3 regions of the Citrobacter sp. MNAZ 1397 genome follow, and region 3 is predicted to be linked to each of the others. Evidence: predicted binding sites of a transcription regulator. Region 3 holds the regulator's gene; each other region holds the start of a gene.
What was found. The regulator sigma-54, encoded in region 3, starts transcription at its own class of promoters, with help from an activator protein. The targets are predictions, from matches to a motif close to GTTGGCACANNTTTCGCTNT.
Positions count from the first base shown of each region.

Region 1 (7,284 bases), on a different contig from region 3:
AATGCCGTACAGATTTTCCGTTGCGCCATAGCGGACGGTTCGCGGATCCGCCCAAAAAAGCTCATCCAGCACGGCCACATCATTACTGATAAGCGCCTGCTCATAACGGTAAAACGCAGCGGTGACCTCATTCAACACGGTCGGACGGTCAATATGTTCTCTGTTCATCATGCTTCCTGTGGGTAAAGAATGCCCGCCTGCTCCAGCCGCCACGCCGCCTGCAGGCAGCGCGGTTCCTGCCAGGGGGCAGCAATAATCTGTACGCCAATCGGCAATCCCGAGGCGGTTTTCACGGGTACGGTGGCAACCGGCAGACCTAAAAACGAGATGGGCTGCGTCAGCATCCCCATACTGGCTTTGATCGGTAAATCGGTGTGGTTAATGCGCATGGTATTCTCGCCAACCGGCGTCGCACTGCAGGGTGTCGCCGGAGCCAGAAGCAGATCCACGTCGTTAAACAGCGGCAGCGTTTGATCGCGAAACCAGGCGCGAAAACGCTGTGCCTGGGTATACCAGGCCGAGGGCGTCATTGCGCCTGCCAGCAGACGCTCACGGGAATTTGGCTCGAACTTATCGGCATCCGTTCGCAGCGCCGGGAGATAATGGTTGCCCCCCTCTGCCGCAGAAAGCAAAAATGCGGCGGAACGGGCCAGTTCCGCTTCCGGCAATACCCGCGTCTGATTGGCTCCCAGCGCCTGCGCTACCACGTTGACGGCGGCACGGGCATCGGCAGTACACCAGGTTGTAAAATAGCCCTCCAGCACGGCACAGCGTAGCGTCCCCGTAGCGGATAACGCTGGCAGAACAGCGACCGGTTCGCGTGGGGATTGCCAGTTGTCTTCCCCGTCATGTCCCAGCAGCGCGTCATAGACGCAGGCTAAATCCTCCACGTTTCGTGCCAGCGGGCCAATGTGGTCCAGGCTGGCAACAAACGGATGGCTGCCGCTGCGTGATAAGCGCCCAAAGGTGGGTTTTAACCCCAGTACGCCGCACAGCGAGGCGGGAACGCGAATAGAGCCGTTGGTGTCTGTACCCAGCGCGAAATTGACCAGCCCGGCCGCAACCGCCGCAGCCGAACCGCCCGAGGAGCCGCCCGCCACGCGTGTGAGGTCTCGCGGGTTACGCGTTGCGCCGTAGTGGCTGTTCTCTGTGGTGAAGCCATAGGCATAGGCATCCATATTGAGCGTGCCGGCCAGCGTTGCGCCCGCATTTGCAAGCTGGCGAATGGCGAAAGCATCTTTTGTTGCGGGGGGCTGGGTGCTGAACAGCTTTGCCCCCGCCAGCGTGGTCACGCCCTCGACGTCGAAGAGGTTTTTCACCGCGTAGGGCACGCCTGCCAGCGCAGGCAGTGTTTCGCCTGCCGCCCGGCGCGCATCGATATGTGCGGCTTCGGTGAGCATGCGTGTCGCGGTTACGCCGGTGAAGGCGTTGATGTCAGGGTTTGCCTGCTCAATCAACGCCAGTGATTGCTGTGCCAGTTCGCGCGCGCTAAACGTTTTGCTACGCAGTCCTTGCTGAATGTCCCGAATGGATAAGCTCATAGCCGATACTCTCCTGCGCCTTCCTGGCGGTGCGGCAGGGGAAAGGCCATCAGCGGCTGCGCCATGGCTGCGATGCGGGTAAGCTGAACTTCCAGCTCCGCCCGGCGTGCATCGTCCAGCGGTACCGCCAGTAATTGTTCCATCAGCCGGATGTATGTCGGCCAGTCGAGTGTGTTATCGCTCATGATGACTCCTTAAAAACCGGCCGCGCTGCCGTTGCTGCGTGGATCAAATGCCCCTTCGAGCATGCCGTTGGGATGACGCACAATCGCCCCCGCGTGCCCCGTCGCTTCGCTCAGTCCCGGCAACCATTCCACGTCATGGCCCAGGTCACGCAGCGCCTGATATGTGGCCTCGCTGAACCGCCCCTCCAGCTTCAGGCTATCGGACGTCTGCCCCCAGGTGCGGCCCAGCAACCAGCGAGGGGCGCATACCGCTTCCTGTAGGGGCATGTTTTGCATCACGTGACGGGTAAATATGGCGGCCTGCGTTTGCGGCTGCCCGTCGCCGCCCATCGTGCCGTAGACCATGGTGCGGCCATCTTTCAGCCGTGCGGCTGCCGGGTTGAGGGTGTGGAACGGCTGTTTGCCGGGCACCAGCGCCAGCAAATGAGCCGGGTCAAGACTGAATGCCGCGCCGCGGTTTTGTAACAGCACGCCGCTTTCCGGCAGTACCACGCCGCTACCAAACTCGTGATAAATGCTCTGAATAAACGACACCGCCAGTCCGTTTTTATCCATCACGCCCATCCAGACGGTGTCGCCGGGCCCTTTCCCCTGGCCCCAGGGCGCGGCCCGGTGTTCGTCAATACTGTTTGCCAGTACTTGTAACGGCGCCTGTTCCAGCAACGTTTGAACCGGTAGCGTCACGTGGCGCGGGTCGGTGATGTAACGATCACGCAGGCCAAAGGCCTGTTTGGTCGCTTCGACGATGCGGTGAATGGTCTGCACTTCACTGGCCTGAGACATGTCCAGGTGGTCGGTAATCCCGAGGATCGCCAGCGACACCAGCCCTTGCGTCGGCGGCGTCATATTGAAGATGTCGCCCTGGCTGTGGGACAGACGAAGCGGTACCCGGCGGTGAGCACGATGGGCCGTCAGATCCTGGGCGGTCAGTGGCAGTCCGAGGGCGTTCATTTCCGCCGCCATCTGATCGGCGAGTGCGCCGCGATAAAAACTGTCCAGCCCGTCGGTGGCGAGGCGGGTTAAGGTACGCGCCAGACGCGGCTGGCAGAAACGGCTACCGGCCTGAGGGACATCGCCCTGAACGAGAAAGGTCTCGCTAAAGCCCGGCACATCCACCAGTTCCGGGTATTTACTTTGCGTGGCGCTGGCCTGCGACTGCGTAACCGGAATCCCTTCGCTGGCGTAACGAATGGCATCTGCCAGCAGGCGGGAGAGCGGCAATTGCCCGCCACCCATTGATGCCGATACTTTCAGCGCCTCGTCCCAGCCGCTGAGCGTGCCGGGAACCGTCAGCGCCGCCAGCGGACCACGATGGGGAATATGACTGTGCCCCGCATAGAACGCCTGTGTCGCCAGTTGCCCGGCGGCGCCGCTGGCATCAATGGCAAGGGGTTCGCCTTCGGGCGGCACTATCAGCCAGAAACCATCACCGCCGATGCCATTCATATGGGGATAGACCACCGCAATGGTGGCCGCCGCGGCCACCATCGCCTCAATCGCATCGCCGCCGTGGCGCAACACCGATAATGCCGATTCACTGGCCAGGTGGTGGGGCGTTACCGCCATACCGGAAGGGGCAATATTACTTTGCATCGTCATGCTCTCTTTGTTCGGGTAAGTCAGAGAGCTAAGCAAGAGCTGTTCCAGATTGACGACAAGCGTTTCACTGTGTCAGCTTAATGTGAAACGAAAGTTGCAGGAGAGCCTATGCAGCAGTTAGATACGCGCTTACGTGAGTGCTACAACGAATTATCTCCACAAGAACAGAGAGTTGCCTCATTTATCATGGATCATTTTGATGATCTGATGAGCTACAACAGCGCCGAACTGGCCCGTCTGAGCGGCGTGTCGAAAGCCACTGTCAGCCGCCTGTTTAAACGGCTTGGCTATGATCGTTTCAAAGAAATGCGTGATGAGGTACGTACACTGCGCCAGAGCGGCATGCCGCTGACGGAAAACCGCGATGCCGTACAGGGCAATACGTTGCTGGCGCGGCACTACAAGCAGGAGATGGCGAACCTGACCCAGTGGGTGAATTCGCTGGATGCCGTGCAATTTGCCGATGTGGTGCAGGCGCTGGGCGCGGCGCGGCGCGTCTTTATTCTTGGCCTGCGCAACAGCGCGCCGGTGGCCCTGCATTTGCGCCAACAACTGATGCAAATCCGTGGTCAGGTCTGGCTGATGCCCCAGCCGGGGCAGACGCTGGCGGAAGAGCTCGTGGATATCACGGAGCAGGATGTGGTGGTGGTGATCGCATTTCGCCGTCGCCCGCGGGTGATCCGCCCGGTGCTGGAGGCGCTGCAAAAGCAGGGGGTGCCGACGCTTGCCATCAGCGAGCCGCAGGCGTCAGGCATTACCACACTTGTCCGCTGGCATTTTGGCCTGCCGCTCGACAGCGTGTCGGCGTTCGACAGCTACAGTAGCGCCATGAGTCTGGTGAATTTACTGGCGAACGCGTTACTGCATAGTGCCCTGACAGAGGGGCGCCAGCGTATCCATAATATCGCCTCGCTGTATACAGACCTCGATGAGCTGGAACAACGGTGATGCACTGATTTGGTGCCTTTGCACCAGTTCTGGGGATCCTGATGGCGCAGGCGGTCAGCACTTATTTCGTCTGAAAAATACATAAATCAGCCTGATAGCAGGCTGGTATCATCATTTTCTCTATGGCACATTAGTTGCAGAAAGTATTTACAAGAATCTTTTGTTTCATGGCGATCACTTTTGTATACCGAAGGATGTGTCTATGTTCGACTCTCAGCAATCTGCGCAAATTAACCCGCCACATCGTTTACTGATGGGGCCTGGACCTATCAATGCTGACCCGCGGGTCTTACGTGCCATGGCGAGCCAACTGGTGGGGCAATATGATCCGGTCATGACCGGCTATATGAATGAGGTTATGTCCCTCTACCGCGACGTTTTCCGTACGCAAAACCGCTGGACCATGCTGGTGGATGGCACCTCGCGCGCCGGCATCGAAGCGATCCTCGTTTCTGCGATCCGCCCCGGCGACAAGGTGCTGGTACCGGTCTTTGGCCGTTTCGGGCATCTGCTGTGTGAAATCGCTCGCCGCTGCCGCGCGGAAGTACACACCATCGAAGTGCCCTGGGGCGAAGTCTTTACTGCGGATCAGATTGAAGATGCCATCAGGCGTGTTAAGCCTCGCGTGTTGCTGACGGTGCAGGGCGATACCTCCACCACGCTGCTGCAACCGCTGGAAAACCTGGGCGACATTTGCCGACGCCACGACGTGCTGTTCTATACCGATGCTACCGCATCGCTCGGTGGTAACGCGCTGGAAACCGACGCCTGGGGGCTGGATGCGGTCTCCGCTGGTTTGCAGAAATGCCTGGGTGGCCCGTCAGGCAGCTCGCCGATTACCCTGAGCCCACAAATGGAAGAGGCCATCCGCGCGCGTAAATGCGTGGAGCAGGGGATCCGTACCGATACGCACCAGGACGGCGATGACGAGATGATCTACTCCAACTATTTCGATCTCGGCATGGTGATGGACTACTGGGGGCCGGAACGCCTGAACCATCATACCGAAGCGACCAGCATGCTGTTTGCCGCCCGTGAATGCGCGCGCATCATGCTGGAAGAGGGAATGGACGCGCTGATCGCCCGCCACGAATTACACGGCCGCGCCATGCTCGCAGGTATTCAGGGGATGGGGTTGGAAGTGTTTGGCGACATTCGCCACAAGATGAACAACGTGCTGGGAGTGATGATCCCCTCTGTTGTACATGGTGAAGAGGTGCGCAAGCGCCTGCTGGATGATTTCCATATTGAAATCGGCACCTCGTTTGGCCCGCTGCAGGGCAAGATCTGGCGTATCGGCACCATGGGCTATAACGCGCGCAAAGATTGTGTGCTGCAAACCCTCACCGCGCTGGAAGCGGTACTGAACCGTCTGGGCTTCCGCACCGTACAGGGTGCGGGGATGCAGGCCGCCTGGGACGTGTACGAAGGGGTTGCATAATGATGACTGCCGATGACGCTGACCGCGCTGCGCGCCGGGTAATGGAACGCTGCGATACGCTGGCAGAGATCAGTGAAACGCCGGGTCAGCTGACCCGGGTTTACCTCTCTACTGAACATCTGCGGGCAAACGCGCAGGTGGCGCAGTGGATGCAGGAGGCGGGCATGGTCACCTGGCAGGATGCGGTTGGCAATATTTGTGGGCGTTACGAGGCAGCAAATGACGGCGCCCAGGCGGTGTTGCTGGGATCGCATCTGGACACCGTACGCGACGCCGGACGTTACGATGGCATGCTCGGCGTGCTGACCGCCATCGAGGTGGTTGACTGGTTGCACCGTCAGAATCTCCGGGGTTCTCAGGCTATTGAAATCGTCGGGTTCGCCGACGAAGAGGGCACACGCTTTAACATCACGCTGCTGGGAAGCCGCGGCCTGACCGGCACCTGGCCGCAGGGCTGGCTGGATTGTGTGGATGCGCAGGGTGTTAGCGTGGCGCAAGCGATGGTCAATGCCGGTCTGGATCCCACGCGTATCGCCACGGCAGAACGTGCCCGTGAAGATTTCTCGGCGTATCTGGAACTGCACATTGAGCAGGGGCCAGTACTTGAACAGGAAGATCTGCCGCTTGGCGTCGTTACGGCGATTAACGGTGCGCGCAGGTTGACCTGTCGGTTTAGTGGGGAAGCGGGGCATGCGGGTACCGTGCCGATGAGCCATCGCCACGATGCATTAACCGCCGCCGCCCAGTGGATCGGTTTTGTTGAACAGAAAACACGGGAATCTGGTCCGGAGCTGGTGGCGACGGTGGGTACGTTGCAGTGCGAACCGGGTGCGGTAAATGTGATTCCAGGGGCGGTGACGCTGACGCTGGATATTCGTAGCCCGAACGATGCGCTGCGGGAGACGCTGTTAAACGCCTTGCTGGATGAAGCCGCGCGCATCGGTCAGGCGCGTGGTGTTGCCTTTACCTCCGATATTTTTTACACCATCGCGGCAACGCCTTGTGATACGCACCTGCGTAATGTGCTGGCCGGTGCCGTTGAGGCAGTGCAGGGGCGCGTGCTCTTGCTGCCAAGCGGCGCCGGGCATGATGCTATCGCCATTGCGGAACGCTGGCCATCGGCGATGTTATTTGTGCGGTGTGACAGAGGGATCAGCCATCACCCGGCCGAGAGCGTGCAGCAGCAGGATGTGGCCCAGGCGTTGCGGGCATACAGTGAGGCGGTGCGTAAGCTGATGTAGTGCGGTGCGGCCGGTTACCCTCACCCCGGCCCTCTCCCACAGGGAGAGGGAGAAAACCAGGCAGCCAGGGCATTAGACCGCACTTTACAGTCCCCTCTCCCACAGGGAGAGGGTTAGGGGGAGGGGAACGTCATATCACCCAAGCGTAAACGGATCGGCGTCCTGCCAGGCGGGAAACTTCTCGCGGTACTCTTTTAAGGCGGTCATCGACAACTCGGCATCAATGCGGATAGCCTGGTGCGGCTCGGCGGTGGCGATAACCTCGCCCTGCGGGTTAATGACCCGGCTGTCGCCGCGGTAATGATGCCCGTTGCCGTCGGTTCCCACAC
Region 1 is NZ_JAKIVH010000001.1:3,101,607-3,108,890, reverse strand. Features, by position in the region: gene hpxZ (oxalurate catabolism protein HpxZ) at 1-168, opposite strand, end outside; gene L2097_RS14585 (AtzE family amidohydrolase) at 168-1,541, opposite strand; gene hpxX (oxalurate catabolism protein HpxX) at 1,538-1,726, opposite strand; gene L2097_RS14575 (gamma-glutamyltransferase family protein) at 1,736-3,319, opposite strand; gene L2097_RS14570 (MurR/RpiR family transcriptional regulator) at 3,434-4,273, shown strand; gene L2097_RS14565 (pyridoxal-phosphate-dependent aminotransferase family protein) at 4,476-5,714, shown strand; gene hpxK (allantoate amidohydrolase) at 5,714-6,955, shown strand; gene L2097_RS14555 (amidohydrolase) at 7,091-7,284, opposite strand, start outside.
Region 1: a site for sigma-54 is predicted at 3,355-3,374, ahead of L2097_RS14575 (gamma-glutamyltransferase family protein). Genes of this name have one in related genera too.

Region 2 (7,284 bases), on a different contig from region 3:
CAGCCAATATTCGCTGGGGTGCCAGCACCCTTGAGGCCGGTGATGTGCTGCTGGTTAGCGGTACGCTCGGCGATCACGGAGCGACCATTCTCAATTTGCGCGAACAGCTGGGGCTGGACGGAGAACTGACCAGCGACTGCGCGGTGTTAACCCCGTTGATTCAGCAGTTGCGCGATATTCCCGGCGTGAAGGCGTTGCGTGATGCCACGCGCGGCGGCGTCAACGCCGTGGTGCATGAATTCGCCGCCGCCAGCGGTTATGGTATCGAACTCAATGAGCGTGACCTGCCGGTGAAAACGGCGGTGCGCGGCGTCTGCGAGTTATTGGGACTGGACGCGCTGAACTTTGCTAATGAAGGCAAGCTGGTGATTGCCGTACAGCGCCAGGCGGCACAGCAGGTTCTTGCCCGGTTACGGGCGCATCCCCTCGGCCAGGATGCCGCGATCATCGGCGAAGTGGTCGAACGAAAAGGTGTGCGGCTGGCAGGCTTGTATGGGGTGAAACGAATTCTCGACTTACCGCACGCCGAGCCCCTGCCCCGGATTTGTTAATGTCGTGTCCGCGCCGGAGGAACGGAAAGACTTCGGCGCCACGACAATACCCATGATAAGAAAATGGTTATGGATAAACCGGCCCTGACCTGAGATAACTGACTCTTTCTCACTCTTCTGGAGGCAATATGGCTGTTTCAGCACGTAATCAACTCGTCGGTAAAGTCAGTGTAACCGCACACGGCGCGGTGAACGATGAGGTGGAGTTAATACTGGACGGGGGTGCAAAACTTGTCGCTATCGTCACATCCAGCAGTAAAGAAGCGTTGGGCCTGAATCCCGGGAAAGAAGCCATCGCGCTGATAAAAGCGCCGTGGGTCACACTGGCGACCGAAGACTGCGGCCTGAAATTTTCCGCCCGCAATCAGTTCGCTGGCGCGGTTAACGCGGTGACCGAAGGTGCAGTAAACGCGACGGTGCAGGTGAAAACAGACGCCGGTTTTGAACTGGTGGCGGTGGTGACCAATGAAAGTTGTGAAGCACTGGAGCTGTCTCCCGGCAAACGGGTGATTGCTCTCATTAAAGCCTCCTCCATTCTTATTGCCACACGCGCCTGAAAGGTCATAACGCCGTGCCCGCCACGGCGTTATTTTTTAGGGCGGTATTTTTCCGGCAGTTCGGGAACAGGACGTTTGTCATCAATCAGATGACGGATGGTCAAAACAGGGTGTCGCCACAGCATCCGCGGCCCTGCCCAGCGCATAATCTGTTTCATCTCTTCACGTTTAGCAGGCGGGTAACAGTGCACAGGGCATTGTTTGCAGGCTGGTTTTTCTTCGCCAAAAACACATTTATCCAGCCGTTTATCGGCGAAATCATTCAACGCCTGATAGTGCGCATCATCCGCCACAGCCTGCGGACAGTGTTGCTGGTAAAGCGCAATCATCTTGCGAATGGTCAGTTTTTCGCGGTTAATGCGTTTTCCCGTCATGACGGCCTCCTTAAAGAGGTATTTATTTTACATCTTTAAGCAAGTCAGGCGAACTCTTTATTCCCCCTTTTCCGAGAGGAATCCCCACAAAAATGCGAGCACGATCGGTCCCCTCACCCTGGCAACCCGGGCTCCCGGCCAGGAAAATCGCCGCTGGCGCGGTACAGCGTCCCTGCGGGCGGCCCCGGTCAACCGTCAACGCCTCATCGATTTTCAGCCGGGCCCAGTCATTGCTGTCACGGTTTTATTCTCATTACGCGGTGTCATCGCTGAAAACATAATATGACCGGGAATCCCTCAGCCCTTTTCCACCTGGTGCAGCCATCTTTACACTTGCACCAACTTTCCTCTTTTTCTACCGCCTCCAGGTCATCCTGGTGCGTTTTTATGCCCGTAACTCCTCATAACGGTGCACACTGCCTCGCGATGGCGTGATAAGCCGCGCTTTTGATGCGCTGGCATGTTTTCTGCATTTTAACTCTATCTTCATCAAGCGGAATGCAGGGGATGACAATGATAAAAATGACGCTTCCGAGCGCGCCTTACTACGATGAAATGCTCACCGCAGAAGGTCGGCAACGCCAGCATTATGACGCCTGGTGGCAGTGGTTACAGCAAACTGACCAGCATGCCATTCACCAGAAGAAAGAGCAGGCGGAACTGCTGTTTCACCGCGTCGGCATTACGTTTAATGTTTACGGTGAAGAAGGAGGAACGGAGCGTTTAATTCCATTCGACAGCGTGCCACGCATCATTCCGGCCCATGAATGGCGGATGCTTGATGCAGGAATACGCCAGCGGGTAAAAGCGCTCAACGCGTTCTTGTATGATATCTACCACCACCAGCATATTCTCAATGCTGGTATAGTCCCCCGTGAGCAGGTGCTCGCCAACGAGCAATATCAACCCTGTATGCAGGGCGTCGATCTGCACAACAATATTTATGCCCATATCACTGGCATCGATATGGTCCGCGACAGTGATGGCGGCTACTACGTGCTGGAAGATAATCTGCGCACCCCATCCGGCGTCTCTTACATGCTGGAAAACCGCAAGATGATGATGCGTCTGTACCCGGATCTGTTCGCCAGTTCGCATATCGCGCCGGTTGAGCGCTATCCCAGTTACCTGCTACAAACCCTGCGTGAAAGCACTTACGTTGATGACCCCTGTGTGGTGGTACTCACACCCGGACGTTTTAACAGCGCCTACTTTGAACACAGTTTTCTTGCCCAGCAGATGGGGGTGGAGTTGGTTGAAAGCGCTGACCTGTTCGTCAAAGAAGGCGGCGTTTATATGCGCACCACCGAAGGTCCGTGTCGGGTCGATGTTATCTATCGCCGTATTGACGATGCCTTCCTCGACCCACTGGCATTTCGTTCCGATTCAATGCTGGGGGTACCGGGTTTGCTGTCGGTCTATCGTGCGGGCGGCGTGGTGCTGGCCAATGCGATTGGCACCGGCGTGGCGGATGACAAATCCATCTATCCGTACGTGCCGGACATGATTCGCTTTTACCTTTCTGAGGAACCCATCCTCGGCAACATTCCCACCTGGCAGTGTCGCAAAGCCGAAGATTTGAGTTACGTACTGGGCCATCTGGATGAGATGGTGGTGAAAGAGGTCCACGGCGCGGGCGGCTACGGCATGCTGGTCGGCCCCCGCTCAACCCGGGCGCAAATCGATGCCTTCCGTCAGCGTCTGCTGGCGAACCCCGGTAATTACATTGCGCAAAACACGCTGGCGCTCTCAACCTGCCCGACCTTTGTCGAGGAAGGGCTGGCCCCACGCCATATTGACCTGCGCCCGTTTGCGCTGTACGGCGAAGAGATAAGGCTGGTGCCAGGCGGGCTGACCCGCGTGGCGCTGACCGAAGGCTCGCTGGTGGTGAACTCCTCGCAAGGGGGTGGCACGAAAGACACCTGGGTGATGGAGGAGGATGAATAATGTTAAGCCGCACCGCCAGCGAACTGTACTGGATGGCCCGTTATCTGGAACGGGCAGAGAGCTTTGCCCGCGTCCTTGACGTGACCTACAAATTATCAATGATGCCGCGCCACAGCCAGCAACAGCATGATTTAGCCCTGCCGCTCAATCTGACATTCGGGCATGAGCTGTTTCAGGAGCGTTATGCCCGGTTCAGTATGAATAATCTGCTGAATTTCTTTGCCCTTGATGGACAGAACCCGAGCAGTATCTATAGCTGTATTGAAATGGCCTGGAATAACGCCCATGCCGTGCGCGGTAGTCTTTCGTCGGAAGTGTGGGAGTGCATCAATACCACTCGTATCGATATCCGCAACCTGCGCCAGACCGGAGTGGATAAGATTGGTATCGACGCCTTTTTTGACTGGGTGAAAGAGCGAGCGCATCTGTTCCGCGGCGCCATGTTCGGCACCCTGCTGCGTAACGACGCCCAATGCTTTATCCGTATCGGCACCCTGATTGAACGTGCGTTCGCCACCGCGCAATTGCTGGCACTCAAAGATCAGCAACTCAGCAACGATCCGGATCCGGTACGCGAATATTACCGCCTCGACACACTGTTGCGTGCGGTGAGCGCCCGTGAAGCCTACCACAGCATTTATCGCCAGCCGATCAGTCGGGAAACCGTCACCGAATTGCTGGTGTTTCGCAATGACGTACCGCGTTCACTGCATGCCTGCGTCGGCGACCTGGTCCAACAGCTGGAGATGATTGGCAGCGAGCGGGCGCGCGTTCCGCTGCGTCTTGCCCATCAGTTGCATGTGGAGCTGCGTTTCGGCTCGCTTGATGATGCTCTGGCCGACGACCTTCAGGAGTGGTTAAACCGTTTTCTTACCAAAATCAACGAGCTGGCTGACAGTATCCGCCAGACCTATCTGGAGGCGTTATGAAACTGACCATTAATCACCTGACGCATTATCACTACGATGAAGAGGTGAAGTTCAGTACGCAGTATCTGCGTCTGACGCCGCAAACCTCCGGCCGTCAGTATATTAAGGAATGGAATCTGCTGCTGCCCGCCTCGGCGGTAGCGACGACCGATGCGTACGGTAATCTGATGCATGTCTTAACCCTGGATCACCCTCATCAAGAGATCATCATTCATGCTCAAGGTGTGGTTGAGATCGCCGATAATGCACAAGAAGAGGAAGAGGCCAGCGAATCGCTCTCTCCGCTGGTGTTCCTGCGTACGACCCCGTTAACCGACCCGGACGCGCCGATTCGCGAATTTGCCCGACGCTATTACCGGGAAGAAGATGCGGTTGGCAGCCTGGGGGAATTGATGGCGGAATTACGCCTGAAAATGCCGTATACGCCTGGCGCCACACAGGTACATGACACTGCCGCCGTCGCTTTTGCCAAAGGGAAAGGGGTATGCCAGGATCATACCCACGTGTTCCTGGCCTGCTGCCGTAGCCTGCGCATTCCGGCTCGTTACGTGAGCGGCTATGTTTATAGCCGGGATACCGATCATGTGGCAATGCATGCCTGGGCAGAGGCCTGGCTTGATGGCCGTTGGCAGAGTTTCGATATCACCAATAACACGCGCGACCTGAACCAACATCTTCGCCTGGCGGTCGGAATGGATTATCTGGATGCCTGCCCGGTGCGGGGTAGCCGCCTTGGCGGCGGCTGTGAAGAGATGTTTTCCGCCGCTGAGGTAAGCCTGTTTGAGCGACAACAACAGATACAGCAGCAACAATGAATTAATAAAGGTATTTTAATGACTTACTGTGTGGCCATGCGTCTTTCCGACGGACTGGTTTTTGCTTCTGACTCCCGCACCAATGCGGGAGTCGACCACATCGCAACGTTTAAAAAACTCCATGTATTCAGCAAGGAGGGGGAACGGGTGCTGGTGATCCAGTCGGCGGGGAACCTGGCCACAACACAGAGCATTGTCAGCCTGCTTAACGAACGGATACAGGGCCAGCATACGCCGAACCTGATGCAGATGGGGACGATGTATGATGCCGCCACGCTGGTCGGGGAGACGGTGCGCGAAGTGATTCACCGCGACAGTGCGGCGCAACAAAACAGCAGCACCATTTTTGGCTGCAATATGCTGCTCGGTGGGCAGATTGGCAGCGAGGTTCCGCGCCTGTTTCATATCTATCCCGAGGGCAATTTCATTGAAGCGACAAATGATACCCCCTACTTTCAGATTGGCGAGAGTAAATACGGCAAGCCGATTATCGATCGGGTGTTGACGGTTGATACCCCTCTGGAGCACGCTATGTGCTGCGCCTTGATCTCCATCGATTCGACGTTACGCAGTAATCTGTCTGTCGGTATGCCGCTGGATGTCATGATTTATCGCGCGAATACCTATGATGCCAGCGAACAGCGGCGCATCACGGAAAACGATCCCTATTTTACCGGTATCCGCAAAGCCTGGTCGGAAGGTCTGGTTAACACATTCCGCCAGTTGCCGCCTTTTCCGGCACAGGGCTAAGTTGGCCGATACCTGAAATAAACGAAGAGCGCCTCAATGAGACTGGCAGTCATTAGCACCCTATTTTTGCTTACAGCGTCAACATCCGCGCTGGCATCAACATCGAACGAAGAGACGGTCGCGGCAGCGAAAGTCACCCTGGGCCAGGCGCTGTATAAATCTGCGCTGCTTACCGGCGCTATGCCGGAAGAAGGCAAAGCAGACCCGGCCAAAATGGGCCAAAAAATGGGGGCCGAAATGTCTGAACGCCTCAATAACGTTGTGATTGGCGGCCTCAACCAGGGGGCAAATTGCGACGATATCACCGCGAATATTCAAAAAAGTTTCGAGATCATGCAAAGGGATGCGGTAAACCAGTTTTCCTCCTCTTCTGCTATTAAAAAGGCGCTGGATAATGTGCCGCTGAGCGCCGCGCAGTATGCCTCCGCAGAGTGCCTGAATTTAACCAGCCAGTAATACATCTCTTCGATCCCAGCGGTGAAAGCCGCTGAGTTCGAACATCAGCCTTACCTTTTCGCTATTGTTAACAAGCACTACACTGGCGCAATAATAGCGATTAAACCAATTTCCAAGAGAATATTCACTTGTGTGATTTGTCACATCGTTATTGCGGAAATTTATCTTATGGGCGTTAAAAAATACCAGGCGGACGAAATAAACGGATGAAAAATAATTAACCACCGCGCCGTAAATTTATTCCATTACAGGGAAACACGATCATGATCGTATTATCGATAAGCAACCGTTGATATAATTAGCATTACGATGAAATGGTCTTTAATTCAGTCTGAATTACATTCATTTAAGGGGGAGTGTTATGCAATACAGAAACAGCTACGGCCAGTGTCTGGGGCAGGAAATGCAAGACTGGGCACCCAGAAGCACCCCTGAAAAATTCTCCCTTAGCGGAAATTATTGCATGGTTACGCCACTGTCTGTCGATCATGCCGAAGATTTATTTCATGCCTGGCAAAGTATTGATGATGATCGTGACTGGACCTATTTACCGGGACAGCGCCCTGCCACGAAAGAGGCGTGTTATAACTATTTTCGCGAACTTATCGGCGCAAAAAATGGCATGCACATGTCGGTGATTGATAAAAATGACGGCACCGTGAAAGGCATTTTTTGCATTACAAGGATTAATCCAGTACACGGTACATTCGAGCTTACGGATATCAACTGGACGCCGGCATTAAAAAAAACACGGATCAGTACAGAGGCCATCTATTTAGTGTTGGCTTATTTTATTGATGCGCTCCACTACCGTCGATGCGAATGGCGTACCAATATTTTTAATGACGGGGCGATCAAAGCCGCCGAACGCATCGGCTTTCGCAAAGAAGGGGTGTTGCGCGATA
Region 2 is NZ_JAKIVH010000005.1:106,293-113,576, forward strand. Features, by position in the region: gene hypE (hydrogenase expression/formation protein HypE) at 1-551, shown strand, start outside; gene L2097_RS22120 (TOBE domain-containing protein) at 680-1,108, shown strand; gene L2097_RS22125 (nitrous oxide-stimulated promoter family protein) at 1,138-1,482, opposite strand; gene L2097_RS22130 (circularly permuted type 2 ATP-grasp protein) at 1,996-3,429, shown strand; gene L2097_RS22135 (alpha-E domain-containing protein) at 3,429-4,358, shown strand; gene L2097_RS22140 (transglutaminase family protein) at 4,355-5,173, shown strand; gene L2097_RS22145 (proteasome-type protease) at 5,192-5,923, shown strand; gene L2097_RS22150 (hypothetical protein) at 5,960-6,379, shown strand; gene L2097_RS22155 (GNAT family N-acetyltransferase) at 6,741-7,284, shown strand, end outside.
Region 2: a site for sigma-54 is predicted at 1,937-1,956, ahead of L2097_RS22130 (circularly permuted type 2 ATP-grasp protein). Genes of this name have one in related genera too.

Region 3 (7,284 bases):
TTTTTGCCGCCAGTCTTCCGGCGCTTGCGGTAACTGGCGATACCGAGCAACCTATCCATATCGATTCCGATCAGCAATCGCTGGATATGCAAGGGAATGTGGTGACCTTCACTGGCAATGTTGTCGTAACGCAGGGCACCATCAAAATCAACGCCGACAAGGTTGTGGTTACGCGCCCAGGTGGCCAGCAAGGTAAAGAGATCATTGATGGCTACGGTAATCCTGCCACCTTTTATCAGATGCAGGATAGCGGCAAACCCGTAAAAGGCCATGCTTCCCAGATGCACTATGAGCTGGAAAAAGACTTCGTGGTCCTGACAGGCAATGCCTACCTTGAACAGCTTGATAGCAACATCACGGGCGACAAAATTACCTATCTGGTGAAAGAGCAGAAAATGCAGGCTTTCAGCGATAAAGGTAAACGCGTGACGACGGTTCTGGTGCCGTCGCAGTTGCAGGATAAGAACAACAATCAAACCCCGGCTCCGGCGCAAAAAAAGAGTAATTAATTCGTTATGGCAACATTAACTGCAAAGAATCTCGCCAAGGCCTACAAAGGCCGCCGTGTGGTGGAAGATGTCAGTCTGACAGTCAATTCAGGCGAAATTGTCGGGCTGCTCGGTCCTAACGGTGCAGGTAAAACCACAACGTTCTACATGGTCGTGGGTATCGTGTCGCGTGATGCGGGCAATATCATCATCGACGATGAAGATATCAGCCTGCTGCCGCTGCATGCCCGGGCGCGTCGCGGTATCGGCTACTTGCCGCAGGAAGCCTCTATTTTCCGGCGCCTGAGTGTATTTGACAATCTCATGGCAGTACTGCAAATTCGCGATGATCTCACATCCGAACAGCGCGTGGATCGGGCGAATGAGTTGATGGAAGAGTTCCATATTGAACATCTGCGCGACAATATGGGGCAGGCGCTTTCTGGCGGCGAACGCCGTCGTGTCGAAATTGCTCGTGCGCTGGCGGCAAACCCTAAATTTATCCTGCTGGATGAACCGTTTGCCGGCGTTGACCCGATATCGGTCATTGATATCAAACGCATCATTGAGCACCTGCGTGATAGCGGGCTTGGCGTGTTGATTACCGATCACAACGTTCGCGAAACGTTGGCGGTGTGTGAGCGTGCTTATATTGTCAGCCAGGGGCATTTGATCGCGCACGGTACGCCTCAGCAAATCCTTGAAGACGAACATGTTAAGCGCGTATATCTTGGGGAAGACTTCAGACTCTGATAGGGTAGGGTTTATTGACGTGTTTAGTCGGAGAGTACTGCTCTGAATATGAAGCAAGGTTTGCAATTAAGGCTCAGCCAACAGCTAGCCATGACGCCACAGTTGCAACAGGCTATTCGCCTGCTGCAACTGTCCACGTTGGAACTTCAGCAAGAACTCCAGCAAGCTCTGGAAAGTAATCCATTGCTTGAGCAAACCGATCTTCACGAAGAAGTGGATGCGCAACAATCTCAGGATAATGAAGGCCTGGATACTGCCGACGCTCTCGAACAAAAAGAGATGCCCGAAGAGTTGCCCCTGGACGCCAGTTGGGATGAAATCTATACCGCTGGCACCCCGTCTGGCAGCAGCACCGATTATCTTGACGATGAACTGCCTGTTTATCAGGGAGAGACCACCCAGTCGCTGCAAGATTACCTGATGTGGCAGGTGGAGCTCACCCCTTTCTCAGACACCGATCGCGCCATTGCGACTTCAATTGTCGACGCTGTTGATGACACAGGTTATCTCACCGTTCCGCTGGAAGACATCCTGGAAAGCATGGGCGATGAAGAGATCGGTCTGGATGAAGTCGAAGCGGTACTGAAACGTATTCAGCGTTTCGATCCGGTTGGCGTCGCGGCCAGAGATCTACGCGATTGCCTGTTGATCCAGCTCTCTCAGTTTGCCAAAGAGACCCCCTGGTGTGAGGAAGCGCGTTTAATCATCAGCGATCATCTGGATCTGCTCGCAAACCACGACTTCCGTACGCTGATGCGCGTAACACGTCTGAAAGAAGAAGTGCTGAAAGAGGCGGTCAATTTAATCCAGTCTCTTGATCCACGTCCGGGTCAGTCAATCCAGACAGGTGAGCCCGAGTATGTTATCCCTGATGTCCTGGTGCGTAAGCACAATGGGCGCTGGACGGTCGAGCTCAACTCCGACAGCATCCCTCGTTTGCAGATCAATCAGCACTATGCCGCCATGTGCGGTGGTGCGCGTAACGATGCCGACAGCCAGTTTATCCGTAGCAATCTGCAGGAAGCGAAATGGCTGATTAAAAGCCTTGAGAGTCGCAACGACACCCTGTTAAGGGTGAGCCGCTGCATTGTTGAACAGCAGCAGGCGTTCTTCGAGCAAGGCGAAGAATTTATGAAACCGATGGTTTTGGCCGATATCGCTCAGGCCGTCGAGATGCATGAATCCACGATTTCCCGTGTCACGACCCAAAAATATCTGCACAGTCCGCGTGGCATCTTTGAGCTTAAATATTTCTTCTCCAGCCATGTGAATACCGAAGGCGGTGGCGAAGCCTCGTCGACGGCTATCCGCGCACTGGTGAAGAAATTAATTGCCGCAGAGAATCCTGCGAAGCCGTTGAGTGACAGTAAGCTGACTACCATGCTCTCCGATCAGGGTATTATGGTAGCGCGGCGAACCGTTGCGAAGTATCGAGAGTCTTTATCCATTCCGCCGTCTAATCAGCGCAAACAGCTGGTGTGACTTAACCGATAAGGAAGACACTATGCAGCTTAACATCACAGGACATAACGTCGAGATAACCGAGGCCCTGCGCGAATTCGTTACCGCGAAATTTGCCAAACTCGAACAATATTTCGAAAGGATCAATCAGGTCTATGTTGTGTTGAAAGTGGAGAAAGTGACTCATATCTCGGATGCGACCCTGCATGTAAACGGGGGGGAGATTCATGCCAGTGCGGAAGGACAAGACATGTATGCTGCCATCGACGGTTTAATTGATAAACTGGCGCGGCAACTCACGAAACATAAAGATAAACTGAAACAACACTAATTGTCCGGGCACTCGTCTGGCGCGTATCACCCTGCCGCAACCCGGCAGGGTGTCTGCACTGGCGACGCTTAGGTGAAATTATGATGAATAACGATTCCGCTCTTCAATTGAGCAATGTCCTTAACCAGGAATGTACCCGTAGTGGTGTTCACTGCCAGAGCAAGAAACGTGCGCTGGAAATTATCAGTGAACTGGCAGCAAAGCAGTTGAGCCTGCCACCACAAGTGGTCTTCGAAGCGATCCTGACGCGTGAGAAAATGGGCAGTACCGGTATTGGTAACGGTATCGCCATCCCTCACGGAAAACTCGAAGAAGATACTCTTCGTGCCGTTGGTGTTTTTGTGCAACTGGAAACACCCATCGCCTTCGATGCTATTGATAACCAGCCAGTCGATCTGCTCTTCGCGCTTCTGGTTCCCGCCGATCAGACCAAAACCCACCTGCATACGCTTTCGTTGGTGGCCAAGCGTCTGGCGGATAAAACCATCTGTCGCCGTCTGCGCTCAGCGCAAAGCGATGAAGAGTTGTACCAGATCATCACGCTGACAGAAGGCGAAAATGACGATGCGTAACGCAACAGCTTCCCTTGTGTCGCTGGTTCTGAGGAGAATTGGCCCATGGTCCTGATGATCGTGAGTGGTCGTTCGGGCTCAGGTAAGTCAGTGGCCCTGCGCGCCCTGGAAGATATGGGATTTTACTGCGTCGATAACCTGCCGGTCGTTCTTTTGCCGGAGCTGGCAAGAACGCTGGCTGACCGTCAGACGTCTGCCGCCGTCAGCATCGATGTGCGTAATATGCCGGAATCGCCGGAAATTTTTGAGCAGGCAATGAGCAGCCTGCCGGATTATTTTTCTCCGCAACTGCTGTTCCTGGATGCCGATCGCAACACGTTGATCCGCCGCTACAGCGACACACGTCGTCTGCACCCTCTTTCCAGCAAAAACCTGTCGCTGGAAAGCGCCATCGATGAAGAGAGTAATCTGCTGGAGCCACTGCGCTCACGCGCCGATCTCATCGTCGACACATCGGAAATGTCCGTTCATGAACTCGCCGAGATGCTCCGTACCCGACTGTTGGGTAAACGCGAGCGCGAACTGACTATGGTGTTCGAGTCCTTTGGCTTTAAGCATGGTATCCCTATTGATGCCGATTACGTGTTTGACGTTCGCTTCTTGCCTAACCCGCACTGGGACCCGAAATTACGCCCGATGACCGGGCTGGATAAACCGGTTGCAGCCTTCCTTGACAGACATACGGAAGTGCACAATTTTATTTACCAGACCCGCAGTTATCTCGAACTGTGGCTACCAATGCTGGAAACCAATAATCGCAGCTATTTAACGGTAGCGATTGGATGTACCGGCGGTAAGCACCGTTCCGTCTATGTTGCTGAACAGCTTGCAGACTATTTCCGCTCACGCGGTAAAAACGTTCAGTCTCGTCATCGTACGCTGGAAAAACGGAAAACATGACCGTAAAACAAACTGTTGAAATCACCAATAAGCTGGGTATGCACGCGCGCCCGGCGATGAAACTGTTTGAACTGGTTCAGGGCTTTGATGCTGAGGTACTGTTGCGTAACGACGAGGGAACCGAAGCCGAGGCTAATAGTGTGATTGCGCTTCTCATGCTGGACTCCGCGAAGGGCCGACAAATTGAGATAGAAGCGACGGGCCCTCAGGAAGAAGAAGCGCTGGCGGCTGTCATTGCGCTCTTTATCGCCGGGTTTGACGAAGACTGACAACGCGCGTTTTCCCTCTCCAGGCGGAGAGGGAATCATCAATGCAGTTTATTGCGCGCCAGGAAATCCTCTCCTCCAAGCTGACGCATCTGGCGCATAATCCACGCCTGTCGGCTGCGCACATACCCTGAAGGCGCATCAGCGCGAAAGCGTACCGGATTCGGCAATACTGCTGCCAGCAATGCCGCCTCAGCCATCGTCAACTTGCTGGCAGGTTTATGAAAATAACGCTGCGAAGCCGCCTCCACGCCAAAGATACCATCGCCAAATTCAGCAATGTTCAAATAGACGGTCAGAATACGCCGCTTTGTCCAGACAGCCTCGGTGACCAGGGTTAAACCCGCTTCAAAGCCTTTTCGCACCCAGCTTTTGCCGTCCCAGAGCAGCAGATTTTTAATGGTCTGCTGGGAAATGGTTGATGCACCGCGAATCCGATTTTCATGCTGCTCATTGTGCGATAAGGCCTTTTCAATCGCGCCAAAATCAAGCCCCCAATGGTCCGGGAAACGCTGATCTTCAGCGGCAATCACTGCCAGCGCCACCCAGGGTGAAATCTCGTCCATACCCACCCAGTCCGAATGAGCAACATAACCGAAATCCCCCGTCAGCCAGGCCCCCACTTGCCGTTCGACCATGACGGCTGAAAACGGTACCGGCATAAAACTGAACAGCAAAATACCACCGCCCCAGAAGATTCCCAGCGCCAGGACCACACGGAGTAATAGCTTTTTGATTTTCGCCATGAGTGGGCCACGCAACCCTCTCATTCAGCGAGCACCAGAACGCGGGAGACCAGTTTTTCGATCCCTGTAGCCGCCTCCGCAATATTCTGCGCCAGCATGTACGCCGGTGTGGTCACCACTTTGTTATCCTCATCGACCACAATATCGTCGACAGGGCAAGGCACGTGTTCAGCACCCATATCTTCAAGCACCTCCGCCGTATCGATATCCGTTCCAATCGTCAGGCGCAACGGAAAATCAAAGATTTTCGGCAGCATCGCAGGCGCAATACAGATAAAACCGAGTGGTTTTCCCGCCTGGTGCATCTCCAGAACCAACCGTTTCAGATCCGGGTCAACCACACATTCACTACCGAGACTGGCAAAGCTGCTCAGATTTTTCGCTGCGCCAAATCCGCCGGGCACAATCAGCGCATCCAGATCGTTTATTGATGCCTGCGCGATCGGAAGGATCGCACCACGAGCAATGCGGGCCGCCTCGATCAGCACGTTTCTACTTTCACTCATCGGTTCACCCGTGAGATGATTAATGACATCGGTCTGACGCTTGTCAGGCGCAAAGCATACTGCCTCAGCGCCTTCACGAGCGATCGCCAGCAGGGTAATGACAGCTTCGTGGATTTCCGATCCGTCATAAACGCCTGATCCGCTGAGAACAACACCGATTTTTTTCATTTTGCTCGTCCTTTATGCAACGTACTCGGGATAATTAAATATTTTGATAAGGGCGCTATGCTTCACACATTTCACTGATTGATGTAACAAATACTTTAAGATTTGCTATCTTATGTGCGTGCAGTTCAAATTTTCCCGACTGCGCCCTTGATAAAAAAATATAACTTTACGGCGCAGCCACGATTTCCCTGGTGTTGGCGCAGTATTCGCGCACCCCGGTTAATCCGGGGTCATTTTTTTCCAGCGGTTGCTACCCACGCTTTCAATACATCCACATCGTGCTGCCACTCTTGCTTCATCTCTTCAACCCATTCACCGACGTTATCCCACCAGGCTGGCAGATCGGGTGACTGAATTTGCTGACCCAGCTGTTGCAGGTGACGAAGGCCGACCGATCCAGCGGCACCCTTGATCTTGTGCCCCTCTTCGACGATCCCTTTTTGATCCCGCGCAGTGAGATTTGACTCCAGAACGCTCAGATAGCCCGGCATCATTTTCTCAAATACCGCCAGCCCATCGGTAATCAGCTTCGGCCCAACCAGATCGATATACTGCTCAAGCATCGGGATATCCAGCAGGTTTTGTGATTTTTGACCATCGGTATGAGACATTGCGCCTTGCTCCTCTTCTTCGTCCGCATCCCAGAATTTCTTAATCATGGCAGTTAATGCCGGGACCGCCAGCGGCTTGCTTAAGACATCGTCCATCCCTGCATCCAGATATTCTTTTTTATCTTTCAGCACGTTGGCGGTAAGCGCCACCAGCGGTGGTAAATCGTCGCGGGCAAACTGGCTGGTGAGAATGCGCGAGATGTCCAACCCGGTCATATCCGGCAACTGAATATCGAGCAGTACCAGATCGTATTCGCCGGGTTTAAACATCTCCAGCGCGGCCTTGCCGGTCATCGCAACGTCCACGCTACTGCCCAGTTTTTCCAGAACGGAACGGGCAACGATCACGTTAAGTTCAATGTCTTCCACCAAAAGCACATGCAGCGCTGGCAGCGGCATATCATCGTCTTCAAAGGCATCTTCCACCTCCTCCGCTACCGCAGGCGCGTGAACGGTCAGCGTGAAGATAGAGCCTTTGCCCG
Region 3 is NZ_JAKIVH010000004.1:341,801-349,084, forward strand. Features, by position in the region: gene lptA (lipopolysaccharide ABC transporter substrate-binding protein LptA) at 1-509, shown strand, start outside; gene lptB (LPS export ABC transporter ATP-binding protein) at 516-1,241, shown strand; gene rpoN (RNA polymerase factor sigma-54) at 1,290-2,723, shown strand; gene hpf (ribosome hibernation promoting factor) at 2,746-3,033, shown strand; gene ptsN (PTS IIA-like nitrogen regulatory protein PtsN) at 3,114-3,605, shown strand; gene rapZ (RNase adapter RapZ) at 3,651-4,505, shown strand; gene npr (PTS phosphocarrier protein NPr) at 4,502-4,774, shown strand; gene mtgA (monofunctional biosynthetic peptidoglycan transglycosylase) at 4,813-5,517, opposite strand; gene elbB (isoprenoid biosynthesis glyoxalase ElbB) at 5,538-6,191, opposite strand; gene arcB (aerobic respiration two-component sensor histidine kinase ArcB) at 6,422-7,284, opposite strand, start outside.